4 regions of the Vibrio sp. 704 genome follow, and region 3 is predicted to be linked to each of the others. Evidence: predicted binding sites of a transcription regulator. Region 3 holds the regulator's gene; each other region holds the start of a gene.
What was found. The regulator PurR, encoded in region 3, represses purine synthesis genes. The targets are predictions, from matches to a motif close to TNANGNAAACGTTTNCNTNA.
Positions count from the first base shown of each region.

Region 1: purM (phosphoribosylformylglycinamidine cyclo-ligase) is a predicted target of PurR. The motif match lies at 2,103-2,122, and genes of this name have one in related genera.
Region 2: folD (bifunctional methylenetetrahydrofolate dehydrogenase/methenyltetrahydrofolate cyclohydrolase FolD) is a predicted target of PurR. The motif match lies at 1,696-1,715, and genes of this name have one in related genera.
Region 4: purL (phosphoribosylformylglycinamidine synthase) is a predicted target of PurR. The motif match lies at 2,396-2,415, and genes of this name have one in related genera.

Region 1 is NZ_JAWOUH010000019.1:64,379-68,056, forward strand. It holds gene purN (phosphoribosylglycinamide formyltransferase) at 191-847, opposite strand; gene purM (phosphoribosylformylglycinamidine cyclo-ligase) at 999-2,039, opposite strand; gene upp (uracil phosphoribosyltransferase) at 2,219-2,845, shown strand; gene R7R24_RS19715 (uracil-xanthine permease family protein) at 2,962-3,678, opposite strand, start outside.
Region 2 is NZ_JAWOUH010000011.1:62,377-66,054, reverse strand. It holds gene R7R24_RS15485 (NupC/NupG family nucleoside CNT transporter) at 1-697, shown strand, start outside; gene folD (bifunctional methylenetetrahydrofolate dehydrogenase/methenyltetrahydrofolate cyclohydrolase FolD) at 766-1,626, opposite strand; tRNA gene R7R24_RS15475 (tRNA-Arg) at 1,830-1,906, shown strand; gene R7R24_RS15470 (class I SAM-dependent methyltransferase) at 2,070-3,678, shown strand, end outside.
Region 3 is NZ_JAWOUH010000003.1:94,796-98,473, reverse strand. It holds gene torD (molecular chaperone TorD) at 255-902, shown strand; gene purR (HTH-type transcriptional repressor PurR) at 1,371-2,375, shown strand; cyclic di-GMP riboswitch class I at 2,663-2,752, shown strand; gene R7R24_RS06465 (TfoX/Sxy family DNA transformation protein) at 2,869-3,459, shown strand; gene R7R24_RS06460 (TVP38/TMEM64 family protein) at 3,574-3,678, shown strand, end outside.
Region 4 is NZ_JAWOUH010000012.1:75,830-79,507, forward strand. It holds gene purL (phosphoribosylformylglycinamidine synthase) at 1-2,254, opposite strand, end outside; gene mltF (membrane-bound lytic murein transglycosylase MltF) at 2,554-3,678, shown strand, end outside.

The DNA of each region.
Region 1 (3,678 bases), on a different contig from region 3:
GAAGAACGAACCAGATTCAGAATCTACTTTCCGAGTGTTATGTTACTCAAGTGGTTATGGGATTTTTTAGAATGTTGGGTTTTAGGTTTCTAGTCTCACTACGGCTTTCTTGAATCAAGTTTATAAGTATTAAAACAACCAAGAGCAGCCCTCAGGCTGCTCTTTTGTGCTTGGAGTTTATTATTCAGGGCTACTCATCTGAGGCGTACCCATGTACGCCAAGCTCTGCGCCATCTAAATAGGCTTTACCATCCTTCATGATCAACCGCTCGTCTACCAGCCACTTAGCCACCATAGGGTAGATTCGGTGCTCCTGCGCCTGAACACGTGCCGCAAGTACACTAGCATCATCGTCTTCGAACACAGGAACTTTTGCTTGCAGTATGACAGGGCCACCATCAAGCTCTTCCGTTACAAAGTGCACACTCGTACCATGTTCTTTATCGCCAGCATCAATTGCTCTCTGGTGTGTGTGTAGCCCAGGATATTTTGGTAGAAGAGAAGGGTGGATATTGATCATCTTACCCATGTAATGAGAAACAAATGCGCTGCTCAGAATGCGCATGTAACCAGCAAGAATAATCACGTCTGGTTGGTATTCATCTATTTGACTCATTAGCTCTGCATCAAAGCTTTCACGCGAGCTGAATGCTTTAGGGTCGACAAAGTGACCGTCCACATCAAACTTTTTTGCACGTTCTAAACCAAAAGCATCTGCTTTGTTAGAGAACACGGCTGCCACTCGTGCGTTTGGCATGCTGTCTTCGCAAGCTTCCAAGATAGCTTGCAGGTTACTTCCGTTACCCGAGATGAGGACCACAATGTTTTTTAGGGTATGGTTTTTCATGATGTCGAGAGCGCCTTGGTATTGTAGGTTGGAGTTATGTAGCTTCTAAACTACCTACTAATAGAATGGTTTTTAGTGTTCTAGATAGCAAAATGAGGACCTAGTCATCTAGTGTCCTCATTCTTCTTATCTTTTGAGCTCGATTTGCAAATTATTGGATTTCAACTTGCTCTTCGTTCGCGTCTGCTTGTGCGATTTGACCAATCACCCACGCGTTTTCGCCTTCTTCTTTAAGAAGAGCAACTGCTGCATCTGCCTGGTCTTTCGGTAGTGCGACGATTAGACCTACACCACAGTTGAATGTGCGGTACATTTCGTGTGTGTCGACGTTGCCTTTCTCTTGTAGCCACTTGAAGATAACTGGCCATTCCCAACTGTTACCATCGATAACTGCTTTCGTGCCTTCAGGCAGTACGCGTGGGATGTTTTCCCAGAAACCACCACCAGTGATATGAGAAATCGCATGGATGTCGTGTTTCTCAATCATCTTAAGTGCTGACTTGATGTAAATTTTTGTTGGTTCTAGTAGGTGCTCACCAATAGTGCGGCCTGCTAGCTCTTCGCTCTTATCTGCACCAGATACTTCTAGGATCTTACGGATAAGGGAGTAACCGTTTGAGTGTGGGCCGCTTGAACCAACAGCGATAAGTGCATCACCAGCAGCGACTTTCGTGCCGTCAATCACGTCTTCTTTTTCTACTACGCCAACACAGAAACCAGCTACGTCGTAGTCTTCGCCTTCATACATGCCAGGCATCTCCGCAGTTTCGCCACCAATTAGGGCACAACCTGCTTGAACACACCCTTCTGCGATACCTGAAACAACATCCGCTGCGGTATCAACGTCTAGTTTGCCTGTTGCGTAGTAATCTAGGAAAAACAGTGGCTCTGCGCCTTGCACGATAAGATCATTTACACACATTGCCACTAGGTCGATGCCAATCGTGTCGTGCTTGTTCATATCCAGTGCTAGGCGAAGTTTTGTGCCAACGCCATCAGTACCAGAAACCAGTACAGGTTGTTTGTATTTAGTTGGCAATTCGCATAGCGCGCCAAAACCACCGATACCACCCATAACTTCAGGGCGACGAGTACGTTTTACCGCACCCTTAATACGATCCACAAGCGCGTTGCCTGCATCAATATCTACACCAGCGTCTTTATAGCTAAGAGAAGAGTTGTTACCACTCACAGGGAAGTCCTCGGTATTAAGTTGGATATGAAAACGGCGCTATTCTAACAGTGCTTAAACATAGATAGCAAACGTTTGCGTCTGTTTTTTTCTTTAGTGATTTATCCTGATATCCCTGTGAAAATCATGTATAATCTGAAGGTTTGTTTAAATATTGCCAACTATAGCCGGAGATGGACATGAAAGTTGTTGAAGTAAAGCACCCTCTAGTAAAACATAAAATTGGTCTAATGAGAGAAGGTGACATCAGCACAAAACGTTTTCGTGAGTTAGCGACTGAGGTCGGTAGCCTACTTACTTACGAAGCAACGTCAGACTTTGAAACAGAAAAAGTGACCATTGATGGTTGGAACGGTCCGGTAGAAGTAGACCAGATTAAAGGTAAAAAAGTAACCGTAGTGCCAATCCTACGTGCAGGTCTAGGCATGATGGATGGAGTTCTTGAGCACATGCCAAGCGCACGTATCAGTGTTGTGGGTATTTACCGTGATGAAGAAACGCTTGAGCCAGTTCCTTACTTCAACAAGCTTGCTTCAAACATCGAGGAGCGTATTGCGCTTGTTGTTGACCCAATGCTTGCAACAGGTGGTTCTATGATTGCTACGATCGATCTCCTAAAAGAGAAAGGTTGTAACCAAATCAAAGTGCTGGTACTTGTTGCTGCACCAGAAGGTATTGAAGCGCTAGAAAAAGCACACCCAGATGTTGAGCTATACACTGCGGCAATCGATGAGAAGCTTAATGACAAAGGCTACATCGTTCCGGGTCTAGGCGATGCAGGTGATAAGATCTTCGGTACTAAGTAATTCTTTGATGTATTACTATGACTGAACAGAAAAAGGCTTGGTGAAAACCAAGCCTTTTTTGTATCTACAAGAGGAGAAGAGTAAGACACGCCAACTAATAAAGCGGCGCAAACGAACTATTTCGCGCTTTCTTCTTCCATTTGTGCGTTATCTACAACGTGGTTTTCACCTAAATCGTTTGGTAGCACAAGGTTAAGAATAATTGCCACGATACCGCATAGACTCACACCTTGTAGACTGAACTCACCAATACCGAAGGCCATACCACCAATGCCAAACACAAGGGTTACGGCAACAATCACTAGATTACGAGACTTATGTAAATCAACGTTATTCTTGATCAGTGTGTTGAGGCCTACCGTTGCGATAGAGCCGAACAGCAGAATCATGATACCGCCCATGACAGGTACTGGAATCGTTTGAAGAACCGCACCTAGCTTACCTACCAATGCAAGTACGATTGCGGTGATTGCTGCCCAAGTCATGATCACAGGGTTAAATGCTTTGGTTAGCATTACCGCTCCTGTTACTTCACTGTAAGTGGTGTTTGGTGGAGCACCCACCATCGAAGCTGCGATAGTTGCCACCCCGTCACCTGCGATTGTGCGGTGAAGGCCTGGTTTTTTCAGGTAGTTTTTACCTGTAACGTTTGAGATAGCAAGCATGTCACCTACGTGCTCAACCGCAGGTGCGATAGCGACAGGAATCATGAACAAAATTGCGTTGATATTGAACTCTGGCGCGGTGAAGTTTGGCATGGCTAGCCAAGCCGCTTGTTCTACGGGAGTGAAATCAACCACACCGTAGAATAGAGAAACAGAGTAACCAGCAAG
Region 2 (3,678 bases), on a different contig from region 3:
TTTAGCGTCAGTTGCTGGCGGAACGTTGGTTGGTTACGCATCACTGGGTGTCGACCTCAATTATCTTATTGCTGCTGCATTTATGTCGGCACCTGCCGGCTTGTTGATGGCAAAAATTTTAATGCCAGAAGATACGGATAAAGCAGCAGATATCGACATTAGCCAAGTTGAAATTCCACGTGCAACCAACGTAGTAGAAGCATTAGCCGATGGTGCCATGGCGGGTGTACGCATTGCTGTATCGGTCGGTGGTACGTTACTGGCGTTTATTAGTGTCATTGCAATGCTAAACGGCATGTTAGGCTGGATAGGTGATCTGATTGGGACACCATTAAGTTTTGAGCTCATCCTAGGTTTTGTGTTTGCGCCAGTCGCTTGGTTGTTGGGTATACCATGGCAAGAAGCAACCACAGCAGGCTCGCTGATTGGTAACAAGATTGTGGTGAATGAGTTCGTCGCTTTCATCCAGCTTGCAGAAGTGAAGTCTCAACTTAGTGAACACTCACAAGCAATCGTGACGTTTGCTTTGTGTGGTTTTGCAAATATCTCAAGCATGGCGATGCTGATTGGTGGGTTGGGCTCTTTGGTACCAGAAAAGCGTGCATTTGTCTCTAAGCATGGTTTCCGTGCGATTATCGCTGGTGTCATGGCGAACTTAATGAGCGCTTCTATTGCGGGCGTGATTTTAAGTCTGTAATTGAAATAGATATCAACAATTAGCAAAAAGGCTCCTTGCGGAGCCTTTTTCGTATCTGAAGTTTTACGTTATTTGTCTGTGTGGAACTGTTCGCAAGCGAGCATCGTGTTCTCAATTAAACTTGCGACGGTCATTGGGCCAACGCCACCAGGAACAGGAGTAATAAAGCTCGCACTTTCACGTGCTTTGTCGTATTCCACGTCGCCAACTAGTTTGCCTGAATCAAGACGGTTAATACCGACATCGACCACCACTGCGCCTTTTTTAATCCACTCACCAGGGATGAAGTTAGGCTTACCAACCGCCACCACGACAACGTCAGCTTGACGCACATGACTCTCTAGGTCTTTGGTAAAACGGTGACATGTTGTTGTTGTGCAGCCCGCAAGCAGCAGCTCAAGTGTCATTGGACGACCAACAATGTTTGATGCACCAACCACAACCGCATGTTTACCACGTAGCTCAATGTTGTAACGGTCGAGTAGGGTAATGATGCCCTTTGGCGTGCAAGAGCGAAGCTTTGGAATACGCTGCGCAAGACGACCAACGTTGTAAGGATGGAAGCCATCCACGTCCTTCTCTGGGTGAATGCGCTCTAAAACATGTGTTGTGTCTATGCCCGCAGGAAGGGGTAATTGCACTAGAATGCCGTCAATTTCATCATCGTTGTTTAATTCATCAATCAGAGCTAGTAACTCTTCTTCTGAGCTAGACGCAGGAAGGTCAAAAGACTTAGAAACAAACCCAACTTCTTCACATGCGCGGCGTTTGCTACCGACATAAACCTGAGAAGCAGGATCTTCACCAACTAGAACCACTGCTAAACCAGGAGCACGTAGCCCAGCTTCAACACGTGCTTTAACACGTGCAGCCACTTCGGATCGAACAGTTTGGGAAATGAGAGTTCCGTCTATATTTTGAGCAGTCATGACTTTCCTTATAAATTAAGAAGGCAGATTATCTGCGGCGCATTGTCGCAGAATTTCTTATTAACATCCATACGCAAACGTTTGCTTTGTGGTGTTTTTGAACATTAAGCGTTTTAATGGACTTTTTTTAGGCATTCAGATCAGAATGTTATGAAAACCCGTTGATTTACCCGTTTGAACTCGTATAATCCTGTCCCTGTAGCGCGCCCTTAGCTCAGCTGGATAGAGCACGTCCCTTCTAAGGATGTGGTCATTGGTTCGAATCCAATAGGGCGTGCCATTTATTCAAAAGCCTCGATAACTCTTTGAGTTGTCGGGGCTTTGTCGTTTTTAGGTTTTTGGCTGTAATTGCCACTCTATCTACAACTTTTGAATGGCATTCTAGCCATTGCAATTTCTAGCAATTAATATGGACGCATATTAATTACCTTTCGTTAACCTTTATGCCTGCCACTTCTAACTTTTATGACCGACACGCCGACTCTTTCGCGAAGCAATACACATCGATCCAGTTTGAGGATGTCCACGCGAGTTGGAGAGTCTTCTGGCCCCAGGCTGGAGATCGTGTGTTAGATGTTGGCGCGGGCTCTGGTCGAGACGCGAAATGGATGGCTGAGCATGGGTGTGAAGTTGTTGCGATCGAGCCTGCTCAAGCACTTCTAAGGCTTGGTAAGTCTTACTGTGGCGATTCCGTTACTTGGCTTGAAGATGCATTACCTAAGCTTGAGAAAACCATTAATCTTGGCTTTCGCTTCGATTTAATTCTTGTCAGTGCGGTATGGATGCATCTTGCGCCTACGCACCGTGAACGTGCATTTCGCAAACTTGCAAATTTGTTAGCGCCTAATGGTCGATTGGTGATTAGCCTTCGTCACGGTGACTTTTCTGACGGTCGTAAAGCTTATCCCGTATCGGTTGAAGAGCTCGAAAAGTTTGCAAAGAATAGCGCTTTAATGGTGAGAAACGTATCTCTCGATGACGATCAGTTAAAGCGAACGGGTGTATCTTGGCAAACTGTAGTGATGTCTTTGCCTGATGATGGTTCCGGTGATCTGAATAAGGTTCGCCACATTATCGTCAATGATTCCAAATCGGCTACCTATAAGCTCGCACTACTACGTACTTTACTACGTATTGCAGACGCTCATTCTGGTGCAGTGGTTGATCGCAGCGAAGGTAAAGTTGCAATCCCATTAGGATTAGTTGGCTTATATTGGATTCGTCAATTTAAGCGTTTAATCGATAAAGAGAACATCCAGCAAAGCTCGAACTCGTCTAAAGGGCTAGGTTTTATAAAGCCCGATGGCTGGGGCAGACTTTCCCATTTAAGTCCTGATGATCTTGCTATAGGCACGACATTTTTTGGTGAAGATGCAGTGGCGCTTGATAAAGCGATAAAAGACAGCTTAAAAACCATAAAAGATGGTCCCGTCACTTTTACCTATCAAGGTGATAAATCAAACCCTTACTTTGAAATGATTCGTTCAGCTAAGAAGCCAAAACGTTCAATTGTTGTGGATAGCGAGTTCCTCGAAGGTTATGGGCTGTTTGTGTTGGATGAAAGCCTTTGGGATTGTTTTCGATTGTATAACTCTTGGATTGAGCCGCTGGTGGTCAACCAATGGATTATGGAAATGCAACGATTTCGGTCTAATCAAGAGCGGGGTATTCCACTGCAAACGTATCATGATTGTTTGGTCTGGATTGATAAAGACCATGATACGCGAGTCGTGCGAAAGAGAATTGAACAGTTGAAGCTCAGCCATTGCGACATTGTCAGTGTATGGAGTGGAAGCAAATTACGAAATGAGTATCACGTTGATCACTGTTTGCCATTTGCTTATTGGCCCAACAATGATAAGTGGAACTTACTACCAACATCTAAGGTTGAAAACCTAAACAAGCGTGATCGTATTCCTGCTAGCTATCGATTAAACGCATCCAAGCCGCGAATTTTGGATTGGTGGCAGTTAGCTTGGGGAGAGACGGATAATTTGAGTCGGACGTTTTTTACCGAGGCTTCATTGTCGCTACCTAATGTGCCTGCATCTT
Region 3 (3,678 bases):
TCTGTCTTCTTATTATCCAAGACGTATTCTATTCATAACTAGTAACATTTCTAGTCATAGATACATTAAAACGCAAGATTTAGCGTTTTTATTGATTCAAAACAAGCTTGCCCATTGCTATTAATAAACGGTCATTTTTGACCATAAAACACAACAATTATAGTTACTGCTATTCATTTTAATTGATTACACTTAGGGGATATCCCTAATTGACTTTGTGATGCATGACTTGAAGCATCATTCAGGAGCCCAAAATGCAAGAAGTGAAAGCTTTTAATGAAAAACGCGCTGAAATTTACTGGTGGTTTTCGAGCTTGTTCGCAAAAGAACTAACAGAGAAAGAATTGGAAGCCTATCACAGTGTTGAAATTCGCAGTTTTCTCGCAGGTTTAGGTGAAAATGAGTCGCTGAAACCAGCTGTTGATAGCCTAGTTGATGCATTGAATCGGTTACAAGATCGTGAAGATGCACAACTAGAGCTTGCAGCTGACTTTTGTGAACTGTTTTTGAAGACAGAAAAATACGGCGCTCTTCCTTACGCATCCATGTACATTGGTGAATCAGGTTTACTGAATGACAAGCCAGCTGAGGAAATGGAAAAGTTGATGGCTGAATTTGGCGTTCAAGTAGACGAAAACCTAAAGGAACCTGCGGATCACTTAGCCGTTGAGCTCGACTTTCTCGGGAACATGATTATCCGCTCAAACGAGCTTGAACAAGAAAAACACATGGAAGAAGCCTTCGTTAAACAAAACGACTTTATCCAGCAACAATTGATGTCTTGGTTACCTCAGTTTTCAGACAAATGTAAAAAATTCGACGAATTTGGATTTTACTCGAGTGTCGCGAAACTATTAGTTGCATTTTGTAAACTAGACAGCGCCTACCTTCTTGGTGAATAATTGCCGCCTATTTTTAGGGAGCCTGCCTATCGGGCTTCCTGTATGCCTGAAAGTGACCAATTGTAAGTAACTTGGGTATAATATTCGTTTGCCTTAACTTAGCGCAAAGACGCTTGGTTATTTAGCAGTCAAAATGTGACTTCAAATACACAAATCTCTTGCTGAAAACATTGCTAGTCAGTCCACATAGGGCTAAAATGTGAGCGCAAACGATTAAATATGATTTATATGTAAACCGCTGAAATATAGCGGTTTTTGTGTTTTCTTAACAGGTTGATGGCAATTTCTCATCAGATAGAAAAAAGATAAAATTCATCGACCGATGCTGCTACGTACCCTTTTGTCGCACTTGGATCAACCGCTGCCGAGACACTTAGCGCCAATTTTATATTGCTAGGTGTGAAACCATTAGAGCATCAGGTACATCCAATACGACATATTTCAGTAGCTCGATACAGGACACCATTTATGGCCACGATAAAAGACGTTGCTCGCTTAGCCGGCGTTTCCACTACGACAGTTTCGCACGTTATCAATAAAACGCGTTTCGTTGCAGAAGCAACGCAAGAAAAAGTAATGAAAGCCGTTGACGAGCTGAATTACGCGCCAAGTGCCGTTGCACGCAGCCTAAAATGCAACTCAACTCGTACGATTGGCATGTTAGTAACTCAATCAACTAACCTATTTTTCTCAGAAGTGATTGATGGCGTTGAGAGCTACTGTTACCGCCAAGGCTATACTCTGATTTTATGTAACACAGGCGGGATTTACGAAAAACAACGCGATTACATTCGTATGCTGGCTGAAAAGCGCGTTGATGGCATCCTAGTGATGTGTTCTGACTTAACCGAAGAACTAAAAGAGATGCTTGACCGTCATGCGGACATTCCTAAAGTGGTCATGGATTGGGGCCCAGAGAGCTCACAAGCAGACAAGATCATGGATAACTCAGAAGAAGGTGGCTACATTGCAACCAAACATCTGATTGACAATGGTCATACGGATATCGCTTGTCTAAGCGGTCATTTTGAAAAGCTTGCTTGCCAAGAGCGCATTGCAGGTTTCCGTCGCGCAATGAGCGAAGCGAACCTAGCTGTAAATGAAGACTGGATCCTTGAAGGTAACTTTGAATGTGATACGGCCGTATTAGTTGCAGATAAAATTACCGCAATGGACAAGCGCCCGACGGCGGTATTCTGTTTTAACGACACAATGGCTCTCGGCCTAATGAGCCGCTTGCAACAAAACGGGATCAAAATTCCTGAAGATATTTCAGTGATCGGCTACGACAACATCGAGCTTGCAGAATACTTCTCTCCACCGCTAACGACTATCCACCAACCTAAACGTCGTGTTGGTAAAAATGCATTCGAAATTCTACTTGAGCGTATCAAAGATAAAGAACACGAAAAACGAATTTTCGAAATGCAACCTGAGCTTGTAATTCGAAATACTGTGAAAAAAATGAACTAAATTTCACTGTATTTAACCGTGTTAAATAAGCGCTCTACAGGGGCGCTTATTTTTTTGGAAAAATTAAGCATTCTCTAATACTTCACACCACTCTAATAACAATTGACTAACGTTAACTCCCTGTTTTATATAAATGTAATATATATTAAGAACTCCTTTTCAAAGGCCAATTTGCACCTTTCCATATGCAAAATAGAGCATTCAACCTATCATTTTTATTGAACCGAAATCACACTTTTAACGCTAAACCGTGATGTTAATTCAATATAAGAAGTATGCTCATTGTGTCACGCACAGGGCAAACCATTCGAAAGAGTGGGACGCAAAGCCTCCGGCCTGAACCATATTACGATATGGAAGGTAGCGGGGTTACCGATGGCAAGTGTGTAAGCAATGACTTTACTCTGTAATGACATTGTTTTTACGCATGTTTGCTACTCTCTCGGACCTGACTTTTGGTGGCGTAATATTAATTACACCGAGATAACAAAACATGGATAAACCGATACTCAAAGACTCTATGAAGCTATTTGAGGCACTTGGTAATATCAAGTCGCGCTCAATGTTTGGTGGCTTCGGACTATTCGCTGATGAAACAATGTTTGCACTAGTGGTAAACAATCAGCTTCATATCAGAGCAGACCAAAAAACTTCATCTGACTTCGAGAAACAAGGGCTAAAGCCTTACGTTTATAAAAAACGTGGCTTTCCAGTCGTTACAAAGTACTACGCTATTTCCAGCGATTTATGGGAATCAAGCGAACGCTTAATCGAAGTAGCGAATCAATCATTGAAAAAGGCAAAGCTTGAGAAAGAACAGCAAGCAAGTACAAAGCCTAACCGTTTGAAAGATTTGCCTAACTTACGACTGGCTACCGAGCGCATGCTAAAAAAAGCCGGCATCGAATCCGTAGAGAAGCTTGAAGAGGAAGGTGCGCTTAACGCCTATAAAGCGATAAGAGATACGCACTCTGCAACCGTCAACATTGAGTTGCTATGGGCACTAGAAGGTGCTATCAACGGCACTCATTGGAGTGTGGTACCTCAAGCTCGCCGAGATGAGTTGATGAACGGCCTCCAATAAAAGTCGGCCTAAAAACTATCTTGTAAAACCGCAGTCTAATCTGCGGTTTTTTTGTGAAATTTTTTCGGTTTTCCTACTGTCTTATTACATATATCCCAAATTGGAATCAAAATTATGAATAAGAAACTGATATTAGGTCTCATCCTACTAGCGGCTATCGTCTTTTTAGGTATTAACTTTGGCCAGTATTTAACCTTAGAGAATGCAAAAGCCCAACAA
Region 4 (3,678 bases), on a different contig from region 3:
CCGCATCTTCACCTGGGTGACCCGCTGGAGACATCCAGTTCGCAGACAGTTTAATGTGTTTAATATCACCGATGTCTGTTGCCGCAATGTTCGTTAGTGACTCACCAACGGCTAGGCGAGCCGATGCTCCAAAGTCTAGTAATGCCACTGGCGTGCGCTCACCCATCGACATTGCTTCGCCATGGTAAGTGTCGTAGCTTGCCGCTGTTACTGCGCAGTTTGCTACTGGTACCTGCCAAGGACCAACCATTTGATCACGAGCAACCAGACCCGTTACTGTTCGGTCACCGATAGTAATTAGGAATGTTTTTTCTGCAACAGCAGGAAGACGAAGTACGCGATCCACCGCTTCATTAAGCTCAATACCATCACGAACAATGGCAGGGCTTTCCACTTTTAGTGTGGTTGCGTCACGGTGCATCTTCGGTGGCTTACCAAGCAGGATATCCATTGGCATATCGATTGGCGTATTGTCGAAGTGAGAATCTTCTAGCGTTAGATGACGCTCTTCTGTCGCCACACCCACCACTGCATACGGTGCGCGTTCACGCTTACAGATGGCGTCGAATGCTTCCATGTTTTCTGGCGCTACCGCTAGAACGTAACGTTCCTGTGATTCGTTACACCAGATTTCCAGTGGGCTCATGCCCGGCTCATCGTTTGGTACATCGCGTAATTGGAACTTACCGCCACGCTCACCGTCGTCGACAAGTTCAGGCAATGCGTTAGAGATACCGCCTGCACCCACATCGTGGATAAATGCGATTGGGTTATCGTCGCCTAACTGCCAACAACGGTCGATCACTTCCTGACAGCGACGTTCCATCTCTGGGTTTTCACGCTGTACCGAAGCGAAGTCCAGATCTTCTGCTGACTGACCAGATGCCATGGAAGATGCCGCACCACCACCAAGACCGATGTTCATTGCCGGACCACCAAGTACGATTAGGCTCGCACCTACAGGGATCTCTTTCTTCTGTACGTGTTCATCGCGGATGTTACCCATACCACCAGCAATCATGATTGGTTTGTGGTAACCACGAATTTCTTCACCCGCATGAGAAGTGACTTTTTCTTCGTAAGTACGGAAGTAACCCAATAGATTTGGACGACCAAATTCGTTGTTGAATGCCGCGCCGCCAAGAGGACCTTCAAGCATGATGTCTAACGCATTCACAATACGACCCGGCTTGCCGAAGTCGGTTTCCCATGGCTGTTCAAAACCAGGAATACGTAAGTTAGAGGTTGTAAAACCAACCAGACCCGCTTTTGGCTTACCGCCGATACCCGTCGCGCCTTCGTCACGAATTTCACCGCCTGAGCCAGTCGATGCGCCCGGCCACGGAGAGATTGCCGTTGGGTGGTTGTGCGTTTCTACCTTCATCAAGATGTGCGTATCTTCATGGTGGTACGTGTATTGACGAGATTTAGGGTCAGGGAAAAAACGCCCCGCTTTAGAACCTGTCATAACGGCTGCGTTGTCTTTGTATGCAGACAGCACATAGTCAGGTGTCGTTTCAAAAGTGTTTTTGATCATTTTGAACAAAGACTTAGGTTGATCTACCCCGTCGATAGTCCAATCTGCGTTAAAAATTTTGTGGCGACAATGCTCTGAGTTCGCCTGAGCAAACATCATCAATTCAATGTCGTTTGGGTTACGCCCAAGCTTAGTAAAGTTCTCTACCAAGTAATCAATTTCATCTTCTGCGAGTGCCAAGCCAAGGGAAACGTTTGCCTCTTCAAGCGCAAGACGACCGCCAGCTAAGATATCAACATGTGCGACAGGCTTAGGCTCTGCAACAGTAAATAATGCTGATGCGGCTTCAAATTCTGTGAATACTGTTTCCATCATACGGTCGTGAATTAACGCTTTAACAGCGTCAGCTTGAGCTTCTGATAGAACAACTGAAGATTCGACATAATAAGCCGTACCACGCTCTAGACGTTTCACTTTATCCAGACCACAGTTAACAGCGATATCGGTAGATTTAGAAGACCAAGGCGAGATAGTGCCAGGACGAGGCGTGACAAGAAGTAGAAGACCTTCAGGCTCATGCTCTTCGATGGTTGGGCCGTAAGTTAGTAACTTTTCAAGTTTTTCTAACTCTTGGTCATCAAGGTCTGACTTTAGATCGGCAAAGTGCATAAACTCGGCATAAATGCCAGTTACAGGCAGATCTTGTTCACGACAAAGTTCCAGTAGTTTATTAACACGAAACTCAGAAAGAGCTGGGGAGCCACGCAAAATTCTCATGTGCTTAGGTCTCTTATGCAATTGATTAAGGTGATATTGGAATAAATTCAGACACTTAAAATAAGCCCTGTCGAACCTATGCCGATTCCACCTCGTCATTGCGAGCGCATTATATAGTAATTGTTTTTGTGATGTAACACCAAAAGCAACCGTTTGCGTCATTTTTTTTGTCAAATTTGAATTACAACTAAAATGTCGATAAAACACACAATGTCACGTTATAAGTGTGTGATTCACTTTGCCCCATGAGCTCGCTTTGATATAAAGGCAAATAGAAATTTTCCAAGATGTACCTATTAATGCAAATAAGTCACTTCAACCGGCTCAAGCGCAGTGCTCTAATTTTAGTTTCTGTTCTTTTACTCTCTGCTTGCCAGATTGAGTCGGAGCCCAAAAGTGAATTTGAAAAAATTCAAGAACGTGGTGTGCTTCGTGTTGGCACGCTAAACAATCAGCTTTCCTACTACATAGGTCCCGATGGTCCCGCAGGGTTGGATTACGAATTGGCGCGTCAGTTTGCGGAGCAGCTCGGCGTCAAACTCGAGATTAAACCAGCCTTTCGCCAGGCTGAGCTTTTTCCTGCTCTTAAGAAAGGAGATATCGATATCATCGCTACGGGTTTAAATCAAACGTCACAAGCAGTCAAACGATTTAGACCAGGCCCTGCCTATTATTATGTAAGCCAACAAGTGGTATATAAAAAAGGGCAACTTCGACCACGTGATATCGAACAACTCATTGAATACCAAGCCTCGAAAGACGACGAGTCCGACGAAGATACAAATGCAGGCGCTCAAACATTAAAGATCGTTGAACAATCGCAATATGTTCCGACCCTAACAGCGTTAAAGAAGCAGTATCCAGAACTTCAGTTTGAAATTGTTGGTGATGCTGACACGAGAGACTTACTCAAATACGTATCGACGGGTGAGTTACGTTTTACTGTGACTGATTCGGTGGAACTTTCCCTTGCTCAACGCCTTTACCCCGATCTTGCGCTCGCGTTTGAACTTACAGAAGATCAACCAGTATCTTGGTTTACTCGACGCTCTGAAGACGAAAGTTTGTATGCGATGCTGATAGAGTTTTTCGGTAACATCAAACAATCAGGAGAACTGTCCACCCTCGAAGAAAAGTACATTGGTCATATTGAAGCATTTGACTACGTTGATACTCGCGCATTCATTCGAGCTCTGGATGACAAATTGCCTAAATGGGCACCTTTATTCCAAAAATACAGCGAAGAGTTCGACTGGCGCTTAATTGCAGCATTGGCTTATCAAGAGTCACATTGGAAACCAACAGCAAAATCGCCAACGGGTGTTAGGGGGATGATGATGCTTACTCTGCCAACAGCGAAAAGCGTCGGGGTAACAAACCGTTTAGACCCTGAGCAATCTGTTCGTGGTGGTGTCGAGTACTTA